3 regions of the Caballeronia sp. SL1002 genome follow, and region 2 is predicted to be linked to each of the others. Evidence: predicted binding sites of a transcription regulator. Region 2 holds the regulator's gene; each other region holds the start of a gene.

Region 1 (4,147 bases), 130 kb from region 2:
GGCTGGGATGTCGGTTGATGAGTCGCATCGGAACGCCCTTGGCTGTTGCGGATTTAGAGCTTGCCTTCGGCCGCCATGCGCACATAGCTCGGATCGAAACGCAGCTTCACGTTGCTCTTGCTGCCGACGATCACGCCCTTGTCGAATGCCATGCCGACCGCATCCGGATTCGGCGCGCCCTGGCCGAGCAGACCGTGATCGAACGAGAACTTGGCGACGCGCGTCATGGTTTGCGGCAGCGTCGGGCTGGTCGCGAAGTCGAGCGCGGCCTTGGGCGTGTAGAAGAGCGCGGTGGTCGAGAGTTGACCCTTGAAGCCTGCGAGATCGGTGCCGGACGCCTTCGCCATCGACGTCAGCGCCGCCGTGCTGGTGCTGCTCTGCGCGTGCATCAGCGCGACCATTTCGAACCAGGCGCCGGTGAGCGCCTTGCCAAGCGCCGGGTTGTCCTGGAGCGTCTTGGTGTTGACCACCATCATGTCCATGATTTCGCCGGGCACCTTGCTCGAATCGAACACTTCGGTCACGTTCGGCTGCGCCTTCAGATCGGCGAGCATCGGGTTCCAGGTCACGGCCTGCTTGACGGCGGGCGTCGCGAACGCAGCGGAGATATCGGCATCCGACGTATTGACGACCTTGATGTCGCGCTCGCTCATGCCCGCGGATTCCAGCGCGCGGGCCAGCAGATAGTGCGAGACGGAGAGCTCGACGAGGTTGATCGACTGGCCTTTGAGGTCGGCGACCTTTTTGCCCTTGCCCTTGATGAGCACGCCGTCGTTGCCGTTCGAGTAGTCGCTCACGATCAGCGCGGTCGAATCGACGCCGCCGGTCGCGGGAATGGTGAGCGCGTCCATGTTGGTCATGGCGCATCCGTCGAACTTGCCGGCCGTGTACTGATTGATGGATTCGACGTAGTCGTTCAGTTGCACGACGTCCACGTTGATGCCGTACTTCTTGGCCCATTTGGACACGATGCCTTGTGTCTTGGCTTCGCCCCAGGGCATCCAGCCGGCGTAGATGGTCCAGCAGACCTTGAAGTCCGTGCGGGCGGCGAATGAGCTTGAGGCGTAAAGCGAGGCGAGCGAGAACGCGGCAATGCCGATAAGACGGGAGAACTTGGGCATGGATGACCTCGGAAGGCGGTTGATGACGGCAGGAGCGGCGCGACGTTTCGATCGCGTTCTCTCCCGGGCTTTTATCCCGCCGTGTAACCTCGCCTGAGGTCGACAACTCTCGGACCAGCATCCGCGCGAAGCGGACCGGAACCCTAGTCGTCCATTGACAAATTGTGCGTGCTAAACCGGTGAAGCGCCGGCTCCTTGAATTGTTTCAAGCGATAAGCATGCCAGGCGCGTCGGCCTTACGTGGTAAGGATGGACGCGAAGCTGACGGTATGGGATGCACGACAATGAAGCGCGCCACGCGATACGAAAGCGCGCGTCGCACGAATCGGGTGCGCGGTTTTTCGAGGCTAGGGCGCGGATGCGGCTGAGGCCGGCACGACTGGCGCCGGTAACGCCGGAAGTGGCGCCGGCGCGATCGCAGTGGCCGCAGCAGCGGGCGCCTGCACGACGATCGGCGTCGGCGTCAGGTCCGGCGAATTGAGTATTAGCGAGGGCGCGAGCGTGCGGGACTGCACGGTATCGCCGGGAACGGGCGAACTCGTCGGCACCGTTCGCAAGTAAAAGCCGACCAGGCTGAAAAAGCGATCGTAGAACTTGCCCGCCGGGACGGTTTCGCTGGAAATCTTCACCATCGCGTCGCTGTTCGAGCGGATCGGCAGCGAGAGCGAGCCGAGCACGCTCAGGCCCACGCTCGCCGATGTATCGCTTTTCTTCAGCGCGTAGCCGTCCTGCACGGCGTTCACATACGCAATGCTCGTGTTGCTGGCGTTCTCGCCCGGCGTACACACCACGTGAAACGACACCACGACGTGCGTTTCGGCCGCCGGCTGGAAATTCTTGGTGGCATCGACGGTGTCGGGTTGTGTCATCGTCGTCATGTAGCCTTGGGAGAGCAACGCGCGCCGGGAGGCTTCGCAGGTCTGCGCGGTGGTGGCGTCGAAGTTGTGCGCGTAGGGGGTCGAGCCGGTGTTGAACAACTCCTGCTGGTAGCTCGGCGTGGGAGCTTCCTTGCCGCCGCACGCGGCGAGGAAGGCGAGCGGGACGCAAACGAGAAGGGTGCGGAGAAACGGGCTTTGCATGACGGCGACGGGTCGGAACACGGCGGAGGGCCGGTATCGAGTTTGGATCAGCGGGGCTAGATTGTAGTGCGCCCGGCGCGCGGACGTAAAAAAGCAATTGAATCCGTTGGTTACATGAAAGCGGGGCGGCGCTGCGGCGGGTTTGAGACAACTGGAAACTCCTTCTGCACCTATTTCGCGCCGAAAGGGGACAACCCTTCTTGAAATTGTCAAACGGCGTGCCATATAATTGGCACTCGTCGCACTAGAGTGCTAACAAGATTTCCGTCCGGTGGCATGGGCTCGGCTCAACAGCATGCCGGATGGGTTTTCCCGCGTTTCTTCAGTCTCAATCAAGAGAGGAGTGTGTATGAATCTTCGTCCTTTGCACGATCGCGTCATCGTTAAACGTCTGGATCAGGAAACCAAGACTGCGTCGGGCCTCATCATCCCCGAAGCTGCAGCCGAAAAGCCGGATCAAGGCGAAATCCTGGCCGTCGGCCCGGGCAAGCGCGATGACAAGGGTACGCAGAACGCCCTCGACGTCAAAGTGGGCGACCGCGTGCTGTTCGGCAAGTATGCCGGCCAGACCGTCAAGGTCGACGGGCAAGAACTGCTCGTGATGCGCGAAGAAGACATCATGGCCGTTCTGGTCAAGTAAAACCCTTCCAAGTACGTTCGGCTTCGTGCGCGCTTAGCGATTGATCCACGATCTCGCGGCGGCGGCGCAAAGCCTGAAAAAACTGAAACGAATCAAGGAGTTTGGATATGGCAGCTAAAGACGTCGTGTTTGGCGATTCCGCACGCGCAAAGATGGTCGAAGGCGTGAACATCCTGGCCAATGCAGTCAAGGTCACGCTGGGTCCGAAGGGTCGCAATGTCGTGCTCGAGCGCAGCTTCGGCGGCCCGACGATCACGAAGGACGGTGTTTCGGTCGCGAAAGAAATCGAACTGAAAGACAAGCTCCAGAACATGGGCGCGCAGATGGTCAAGGAAGTGGCTTCCCGGACCAGCGACAACGCCGGCGACGGCACGACGACGGCTACGGTTCTGGCCCAGTCGATCGTCCGCGAAGGCATGAAGTACGTTGCATCGGGCATGAACCCGATGGACCTGAAGCGCGGCATCGACAAGGCCGTGACGGCTGCCGTCGAAGAACTGCGCAAGATCAGCAAGCCGTGCACGACCAACAAGGAAATCGCTCAAGTCGGCGCGATTTCGGCGAACAGCGACACGTCGATCGGCGATCGCATCGCTGAAGCGATGGACAAGGTCGGCAAGGAAGGCGTGATCACGGTGGAAGACGGCAAGTCGCTGGAAGACGAGCTGGACGTCGTGGAAGGCATGCAGTTCGACCGTGGCTACCTGTCGCCGTACTTCATCAACAACCCGGACAAGCAAGTCGCGCTGCTCGAAAACCCGTTCGTGCTGCTGCACGACAAGAAGGTTTCGAACATCCGTGACCTCCTGCCGGTACTGGAACAAGTCGCCAAGGCTGGCCGTCCGCTGCTGATCATCGCTGAAGATGTCGAAGGCGAAGCGCTGGCTACGCTGGTGGTGAACAACATCCGCGGCATCCTGAAGACCGTTGCTGTCAAGGCTCCGGGCTTCGGCGACCGTCGCAAGGCGATGCTCGAAGACATCGCCATCCTGACGGGCGGCCAAGTGATCGCCGAAGAAACCGGCCTCACGCTCGAAAAGGCAACGCTGGCTGAACTGGGCCAGGCGAAGCGTATCGAAGTGGGCAAGGAAAACACGACGATCATCGACGGCGCAGGCGAAGCCACGACCATCGAAGCGCGCGTGAAGCAAGTTCGCACGCAAATCGAAGAAGCGACGTCGGACTACGACCGTGAAAAGCTGCAAGAACGCGTGGCCAAGCTGGCAGGCGGCGTTGCAGTGATCAAGGTCGGTGCTGCGACCGAAGTCGAAATGAAGGAAAAGAAGGCACGTGTCGAAGACGCACTG
Region 2 (4,147 bases):
TCCGTTCGCCTCTCGTCCTGGGGGTACCAATGAAACTGACCTTGGTTATTGCGGTGGTCGCGCTGGTACTCGTCGCGGGAACCACCACGATCTGCATGTCCGGCGCGGTCACGGCGCGCACCTCCGAGTACGGCGGCATCCACGCGACCGTCGAGCAGTTTTTCAATCCGGACCCGAAAGCTTGTCGATAATGCGGCGGTCGCGCTTGGTCGGGCGGCCTTGCAGATTTGCTGCGGGCTCGCGGAAGTTCTTGCGACGCTCGCTCTCGGCGACCCGCTTCTCGCGCCCTTCGGACGTTTCCGCATAAAGCGACTGCGCCACTGGCGCCGGGCCGCGCACTTCGCAGATTCCGAGCACTTCCACCTGCCAGATCAGCCGGTCGACATCGATTTCCACGAGATCGCCGACCCGCACGTCCTTCGACGGCTTCACGTTGGCCCCGCCGATTCTCACGCGCCCTTTTTCGACCGCATCGCTCGCGAGCGACCGCGTCTTGAAGAAGCGCGCCGCCCAGAGCCATTTGTCGATACGCAGACGCGCGCCGGGTTCAGTCGATATTTTGTAGTTCATCGGTGACGATTCGATTACTCAGGCCGCCGCGCTCAGCGTTTCGCGCACATGAACCGGCCAGCCCTGCAGGTTCTGCGCGACGATCTCGCCCAGCGCCTTGATCCACGCGGGCGAAGCGTTCAGGCATGCGATACGGTGAAAATGCTTGCCGCCCGCGCGCAGAAACTCGTCGCGCACTTCGATCCCGATTTCCTCGATCGTTTCCAGACAATCCGCCGTGAAGCCCGGGCAGAACACGTCCACCCGGCTCACGCCCGCCGCGCCGAGTTCGGCGAGCGTCGGCGCGGTGTACGGCTGCAGCCATTCGGCGCGTCCGAAGCGCGACTGGAACGTCACGCGACATTCCACCGGCGTCAGGCCGAGCGCGGCAGCGAGCAGCGATCCGGTTTGCTGGCATTGATCGTGGTATGGATCGCCGAGATTCATCGTGCGCTTCGGGACGCCGTGAAAACTCAGCACGAGCTTGTCGCCGGCGGCGAAATCCGGCGCGCCGTGCTGCCGCCAGTACTCGCGCACCTGCTCGGCCAGCGCGCCGATATAGGCCGGGTGATCGGCGTAATGGCGGATCGTGCGGATTTCGGGTTGGTTGCGCACGTGCTTGAGCGCGGTGAAGGCATCGTCGAAGGCGGTTGCGGTAGTGGACGACGAATATTGCGGATACATCGGCACGATGAGCACGCGCTCGGCGCCTTCGAGCTTCAGTTGATTCAGCATGGCCGGAATGCCTGGCGTGCCGTAACGCATCGCGTAATCGACGATCACGCTGTAATCGTTCGCCGCGAAGAGGCGCCGGAGCGCGTCCACCTGACGCTCGGTGTACACGCGCAGCGGCGAGCCTTCCGGCATCCAGACCTGCGCGTATTTCCGGGCCGACGCGCGGCTTCTGAACGGCAGGATCGCGAGGCGCAGGATGATCTGCCAGAGGAAAGCCGGAATCTCGACGACCCGCGGATCCGATAGAAACTGCGCCAGATATTTGCGCACGGCGCGCGGCGTCGGCGCGTCGGGCGTGCCGAGGTTGATCAGCAACACGCCTACGCGATGCGATGCGGAAGGCTGCGAGGGCAACTCAAGGTCGAAACGCATGGAGGGAGCGGCCGGGCGAATGGCGTCGTGGAGTGAAAAACATTATAGCGGCGCGGGTTCGCCGCGCGGCATCGGCCATTCGGCCTAGTGGCGCGTGACGCTCGGAAGGCGCAGAGTTTCCGGACGCACTGATGGATGCGCTATTGCTGGCTGAGCGACATGGACAGCAGCCGCGCGGTGATATCCACGATCGGGATCACGCGGTTGTACGCCATGCGCGTCGGCCCGATCACGCCGAGCGTGCCGACGATCTTGCCGTTCACTTCATACGGCGCGGTCACCACGCTCATTTCTTCGATCGGTACGAGATTCGACTCGCCGCCGATAAATATCTGCACGCCTTGGGCGTGGCTCGATACGTCGAGTAATTGAAGGAGGCTCGTCTTTTGATCGAAAACGTCGAAAAGCTTGCGCAATCGCGCCATATCGGACGACAGATCCGCCACTTCCAGCAAGTTGCGCTCGCCGGAAATGAGCAGTGTGTCGCCGGGATCGGTTTCGTCCGTGCTGGCGGCCACCGCTGCATGCATCAGCGTGGTCATGTCGCCGCGCAACTGATCGATTTCCTCGCGCAGTCGGCGGCGCACTTCGTCGAACGACAAACCGGCGAAGTGCGCGTTGATATAGTTCGACGCCTCGGTGAGTTGCGACGGCGAATAGTCGCGCTGGGTCGCCATGATGCGGTTCTGCACGTCGCCTTCCGGCGTCACGATGATGAGCAGGATGCGCTTGTCCGACAGGCGCATGAACTCGATCTGCTTGAACATGTGACTGCGCCGTGGCGTGAGAATCACGCCCGCGAAAGACGACAGGTTGGACAGCACGCTCGCCGCCGCCGCGACGATCTTCTGCGGCTCGCCGCCTTGCAGACGCGTCTTGACGGCCGTGGTCATGGCTTCGTCGTCGGGCGTGGCGACGGTCAGCATGGTATCGACGAAAAGCCGGTAGCCGCGCGGCGTCGGAATGCGCCCGGCCGAGGTATGCGGACTCACGACCAGCCCGAGCTCCTCCAGATCCGACATCACGTTGCGGATGGTGGCGGGGCTGAGTTCGAGGCCGGAGTAGCGTGACAACGTGCGCGAACCGACCGGCTGACCTTCGGCGATATAGCGCTCGATCAGCGTTTTGAGGAGGGTTTGTGCACGTGGATCTAGCATGGGGAAATTTTAGCTCAACGTGTTAGGGAACGGCGAGCGGCAACGCGCCGGTCGGACATCTGGGCGCGGCCTCATTTCAGGACGTGCTCCATTCTAACGGCTATTGTCGATAAAGCCCGTCGCTCTCGCGCGCGGGTCGGGACGTGGGGACGTGGAACGCCCGAACGCCGGAACGCCGGAACGCCGGGTTCGCCCACGGTTCTTTTCGACTCTCACCTATGGTGTAATGCCGGCATGGAAATTGGCACCCAGTTCAAGACCGTCGCGCTCGTGGGGCGCAACAATACGCCCGGCATCAGGGAGCCGCTGACGTCGCTCGCCTCGTGCATCGCCAAACGCGGCTTCGAGGTCGTGTTCGAAGCGGGCACCGCCGGAGAGACCGGCGTGAGCGAATACCCGGCGCTGTCGCCGGCGGAAATCGGCGCGCGCGCGGACGTCGCGGTCGTGCTTGGCGGCGACGGCACTATGCTCGGCATCGGCCGGCAACTCGCGCCGTACAAGACGCCGCTGATCGGCATCAATCACGGGCGGCTCGGTTTTATCACCGACATCTCGCTCGCCGAATGGCAGGAAATCGTGCCGCAGATGCTCGCCGGCAGTTACGAGCGCGAAGAGCGCACGCTGCTCGAAGCGCGGATCGTGCGTAACGGCGTGCCGATCTACCACGCGCTCGCGTTCAACGACGTCGTGGTGAACCGCAGCGGCGTGTCGGGCATGGCGGAACTGCGCGTGTCGGTGGATGGCCGCTTCATGTACAACCAGCGCTCGGACGGGTTGATCGTCGCAACGCCCACGGGTTCCACGGCGTACGCGCTCTCCTCCGCCGGGCCGATCCTCCATCCGCAACTGGAAGGTTTCGTGCTCGTGCCGATCGCGCCGCATTCGCTTTCCAATCGTCCGATCGTGCTGCCCGACGACTCGAAAGTGGGCATCCAGATCATTTCCGGCCGCGACGTGAACGTGAATTTCGACATGCAGTCGTTCACCGCCGTCGAGCTGAACGACACCATCGAAGTGCGGCGCTCGCGGCATACGGTGCCGGTGCTGCATCCGGTCGGCTACAGCTATTTCGCCACGCTGCGCAAAAAGCTGCACTGGAACGAACATCCGTCGCACGAAGACGATCCCAAGACCTGAAGCCACCGCCTCCATGCTCCGTCACCTCTCGATTCGCGACTTCGTGATCGTCGCCGCGCTCGACCTCGAATTCGATCGCGGCTTCACTGTATTTTCCGGAGAAACCGGCGCGGGCAAGTCGATCCTGATCGACGCGCTGGCGCTCACGCTCGGCGCGCGCGCCGATGCAAGCGTGATCCGCACGGGCGAAACGCGCG
Region 3 (4,147 bases), 180 kb from region 2:
CATAATGACGAGCAGCCACGACAGGCCGAGCGTGAGCGGGACGAACAGGAAGTGGTACAGCGCCGTAATGCCGAACTGGAGCCGCGACAGATCGGCGACTTCGCTACTGATCATGATGATTACCTTCTGATTCCGGCGACGGATTTTGGATGGAGAGGAGTTGCTGCGCGACCGCGGCGGGCGGCATCTTCATGTGTTCCGCCTGCGGATGTCCGAAGAACGCGTGTTTGAGCGTCATCAGGACGGCTAACTTGATCAGGACGATGAGAATCAGGTCGCGCGTGAGCGTCGGCCCGTGGAACCACGCCGAAAGGCGTTGCCTAAAGCGGCCGCGCGGCGTGGCGGCGCTGCTGGTCGGGCTTCTGGGATGAAGAGTCGTTGTCATGGTTTGTCTCGCTGGAACGAGCAATGTCCGGATGCGCCGCCTTTATTCCCGAGCGGCGCGGGACGCCTTCTCCGGCGCATTTTTAGCGCGCGCCGGATACAAACCATTCTAAGAGGAGGGTTTTATCGTGAAGACGATGAGGACATGCGCGGACGTGCGGCACGCTGTCGCGCGGAAGGCCGTCACGCGCTGTAATAGGCCCCGATGCGGCGTTACGCCACAGCGAGGGAACCAAGCACGGGGACGCATCGGACAAAAAAAAGCCCGCAGTCTTTCGACTGCGGGCCTGTCCAAACTTGATGCGCGCCGAAGCGCCAAACGTTATGCGTAGTCGTGCAGCGCCGTGCGCATTTTCTTCATCGCGCTCGCTTCGATCTGGCGAATCCGCTCCGCCGATACGCCGAACTCGGCCGCCAGTTCATGCAGCGTCTTGCCGCCCGAGCCGTCGTCCTGCACTTCGAGCCAGCGCGCCTGGATGATCCGGCGGCTGCGTTCGTCGAGCGACTCCAGCGCGGTGGAAAGGCCATCGCTTTGCAGCTTGTCGAACTGGCGCGCGGCGATCACGTTGGTCGGCTCGTTGTGCGAGTCGGCCAGATACGCGATAGGCGCATACGCTTCCTCGCCGTCCTCGACCTGACCTTCGAGCGCGATATCGCCGCCCGACAACCGCGTTTCCATCTCCGCGACTTCCTCGCGCTTCACGTTCAGTTCCTTCGCGAGACCTTCGATCTCGTCGGGCGTGAACGCGGCAAGGCCGGTCTTGTGGCTGCGCAGGTTGAAGAACAGCTTGCGCTGCGCCTTCGTGGTCGCGACCTTCACCGTGCGCCAGTTGCGCAGGATGTACTCGTGAATCTCGGCCTTGATCCAGTGCATTGCATAGGACACAAGACGCACGTTTTGCTGCGGATCGAAACGCTTCACGGCCTTCATCAGACCGATATTGCCTTCCTGGATCAAATCCGCGTGCGGCAGGCCGTAGCCCAGATAATTACGGGCGATCGACACCACCAGCCGCAGGTGCGACAGCACCAGCTGGCGCGCGGCGGTCAGGTTGTCGTTTTCGCGGTATTCGGTGGCGTATTGGCGCTCTTCTGACGGCGTCAGCATCGGAATGCGGTTCACTGCCTGGATGTACGCGTCGATATTGCCAATCTGGCCCGTCAGCATCGACGACTGCGCGAACGTCAGCGCGCCTGCCGAAGCGGCCTTGGCCGACGCCGAGCTCACAGTATTCGGAAGGGTCATCGCATGGGTCACGCTCATAAGCTCCTTTATCAACAAAAACTCGCGCGAACAATCGAGCGAGTCACCACGATATTAGCACTCCCGTCTACTGAGTGCTAAGGATTAGAGCGGCCAGTTATGTGGGAGTTCCCACAAAGACTATCAAGATGTTAGAGCTAATAGTCGATTTTGCACGAAGAAACTTTTATGTCAGTTTTACCGAAAAGCTTGCGGGGCTGATCGCATCATTTACCGCGATTCTGACGATTTCAGAAAGATAATTCTACATTCGACGCGAATCAAAATACTTATCTGAGCAGGATTTCGCGACCGTCTCTAAAATGTCGCGTCGCCCGCAATAGCGGGACACCGTCATCAGAGAACCGGTCAGGGGAGTTCATGCAAAAGAACAATGGCGCTTGGCGGAAGCTCATTCTTCATATCGCTGTTCTCGCGTCCGCGGCGGCGGCGTCCGTGGCGCATGCCGATACGTTCGGCGTGCAGGTGGCCGGCGGCGTCGCCGATCACGACATCAAGAAAGCCGATGTCGGCGTCGTGTGGGATCCGAACTGGACGTGGTGGGAAATTGGCGGTTTCCACTTCACGGCGGTGCTCGAAGGCCACGCGGGCGTCTGGCATTCCACGGGCGACCACCCGGTCAATCCGAATCTGCTCGAATTCGGCATCACGCCGATGATTCGCTTCATCCGGAGTTCGGGTTCCATCCGGCCGTTCATCGAGGCGGGCGCGGGCGTGCGCCTCCTGTCCCACGCGCGCGTGACCGAAACCTACACGCTTTCGACCGCCTTCCAGTTCGCCGATGTCGTGGGCGTCGGCGCGGTCTTCGGCGATCGCCAGAACTATCAGGCCGGGTTCCGCCTGCAGCATTTATCGAACGCCGGTATCAAACATCCGAATCCTGGTATAAATTTCAGCCAGCTATATCTGCAATACAACTTCTGACGAGGACCGTCCGCACCGGTTTCTCGACGCGAGGGGAACCGACAGATGCCGGCAAAAACGATTGAAGCGATCCGCGAGATGGAACGCGACCGCTTTCGCGCGATGGTGGACGGCGACGGCGGCGTGCTGGACGTGCTGCTCGCCGAAAACGTGTGTTACGTGCACACGAACGGCAAGCGCGAAACGAAGCGCCAGTTCATCGACGCGATCACGGCCGGCCGGCGCCGCTATCGTCAGATCGAAATCCAGTCGCAGGATGTGATTCCGGCCGGGCGGGAAACGTGCCTCGTGTCGGGGCGCGCGCTGATCGAGATGGAATCGAAGAACGGCGCGCTGCTGTTTCCGATCGCTTACACCGCCGTTCACGTGCAGACGGACGGTCAGTGGCAACTGCTCGCGCTGCAGGCAACGCGCGTGGCGCTGGACTGATCCGGCGCCAAACCGCGCGTTCAGAACCTCACGCCGCCACGCGTTCCTCGTTCCGTTCCGCCGCCCGCGCCCACGCCGAGCGGTTCACCGCGCTGATAATCGCATCCGCCACGGCCCGCGCGCCGTCCGCGTGCACGCCGACCCCGAACCGCAGCGGCTCGCCATCCACACGACAGCCGATAAACACCGCCGTTTCGCCGCTGCGCGTGCTCGCGGTATCGAATGAGGCGACGTCCACCGTGACGCCCGCCGCCGATACCGCGCGCGCCACCGCCTGCGCGTGCGCTTCGCTGGCGTCGGGCGCGTGCGGTGTTTTCACCTCGCGTCCGCCGATATTCAATCTGGCCGCGTCCACGCGCGCCACCGGTCCCTGAACGTCGAAGTATTCGCGACGGAACAGCGCGCAGACGGCGTCGCCCGACACTTCTTCGCCCGACGCATCCGCGACCTGCTGCACCGCGTGGCTGAATTCGATCTGCACGCGGCGCGGCGGCGTGAAGCCGAGCCCGCGTTCGAGCAGGAACGTCGCGCCGCCTTTGCCCGACTGGCTGTTCACGCGAATCACGGCGTCGTAACTGCGGCCGAGATCGGCGGGATCGACGGGCAGATACGGCACTTCCCACACCGCGTCCGGCTTTTGCTGCGCGAGACCCTTGCGGATCGCGTCCTGATGCGAGCCGGAAAACGCCGTGAAAACGAGATCGCCCGCGTACGGATGGCGCGGATGTACCGGAATCTGGTTGCAGCGCTCGACCACGCGCCGCACGCCGTCGATGTCCGAAAAGTCGAGGCCCGGGTCGATCCCTTGCGTGTAGAGATTCATCGCGAGCGTGACGAGATCGACATTGCCGGTGCGCTCGCCATTGCCGAACAAGCAGCCTTCGATCCGCTCCGCGCCCGCGAGCAACGCGAGTTCGGCGGCGGCGACTGCCGTGCCGCGGTCGTTATGCGGATGCACGGACAACACGATGCTGTCGCGATAGCCGAGATTGCGGTGCATCCACTCGATCTGGTCGGCGTAGACGTTCGGCGTCGCCGCTTCGACGGTGGCCGGAAGATTCACGATCATCTTGTGATCGCGGGTCGGACGCCAGGTTTGCGCGACCGCATCGCAGACTTCGCGCGCGAAGCTCAACTCGGTCATGC

Evidence for each region. Region 2 encodes HrcA, which represses chaperone genes, less so after heat shock. Its sites were predicted from a motif close to TTAGCACTCNNNNNNNNNGAGTGCTAA; they were not measured.
Region 1: a site for HrcA is predicted at 2,430-2,456, ahead of AC3D25_RS12590 (co-chaperone GroES). Genes of this name have one in related genera too.
Region 3: a site for HrcA is predicted at 1,703-1,729, ahead of rpoH (RNA polymerase sigma factor RpoH). Genes of this name have one in related genera too.

Annotation. Positions count from the first base shown of each region.
Region 1 is NZ_JBYMUW010000002.1:2,192,821-2,196,967, reverse strand. Features, by position in the region: gene AC3D25_RS12605 (ABC transporter permease) at 1-28, opposite strand, end outside; gene AC3D25_RS12600 (putative urea ABC transporter substrate-binding protein) at 54-1,121, opposite strand; guanidine-I (ykkC/yxkD leader) riboswitch at 1,180-1,279, opposite strand; gene AC3D25_RS12595 (DUF2242 domain-containing protein) at 1,469-2,200, opposite strand; gene AC3D25_RS12590 (co-chaperone GroES) at 2,550-2,840, shown strand; gene groL (chaperonin GroEL) at 2,948-4,147, shown strand, end outside.
Region 2 is NZ_JBYMUW010000002.1:2,318,270-2,322,416, forward strand. Features, by position in the region: gene AC3D25_RS13185 (hypothetical protein) at 30-191, shown strand; gene AC3D25_RS13190 (RNA-binding S4 domain-containing protein) at 163-570, opposite strand; gene hemH (ferrochelatase) at 589-1,656, opposite strand; gene hrcA (heat-inducible transcriptional repressor HrcA) at 1,797-2,813, opposite strand; gene AC3D25_RS13205 (NAD kinase) at 3,048-3,950, shown strand; gene recN (DNA repair protein RecN) at 3,964-4,147, shown strand, end outside.
Region 3 is NZ_JBYMUW010000002.1:2,493,347-2,497,493, reverse strand. Features, by position in the region: partial or broken gene AC3D25_RS13985 (cytochrome ubiquinol oxidase subunit I) at 1-114, opposite strand, end outside; gene cydP (cytochrome oxidase putative small subunit CydP) at 104-385, opposite strand; gene rpoH (RNA polymerase sigma factor RpoH) at 707-1,642, opposite strand; gene AC3D25_RS13970 (acyloxyacyl hydrolase) at 2,009-2,572, shown strand; gene AC3D25_RS13965 (nuclear transport factor 2 family protein) at 2,618-3,001, shown strand; gene leuA (2-isopropylmalate synthase) at 3,030-4,147, opposite strand, start outside.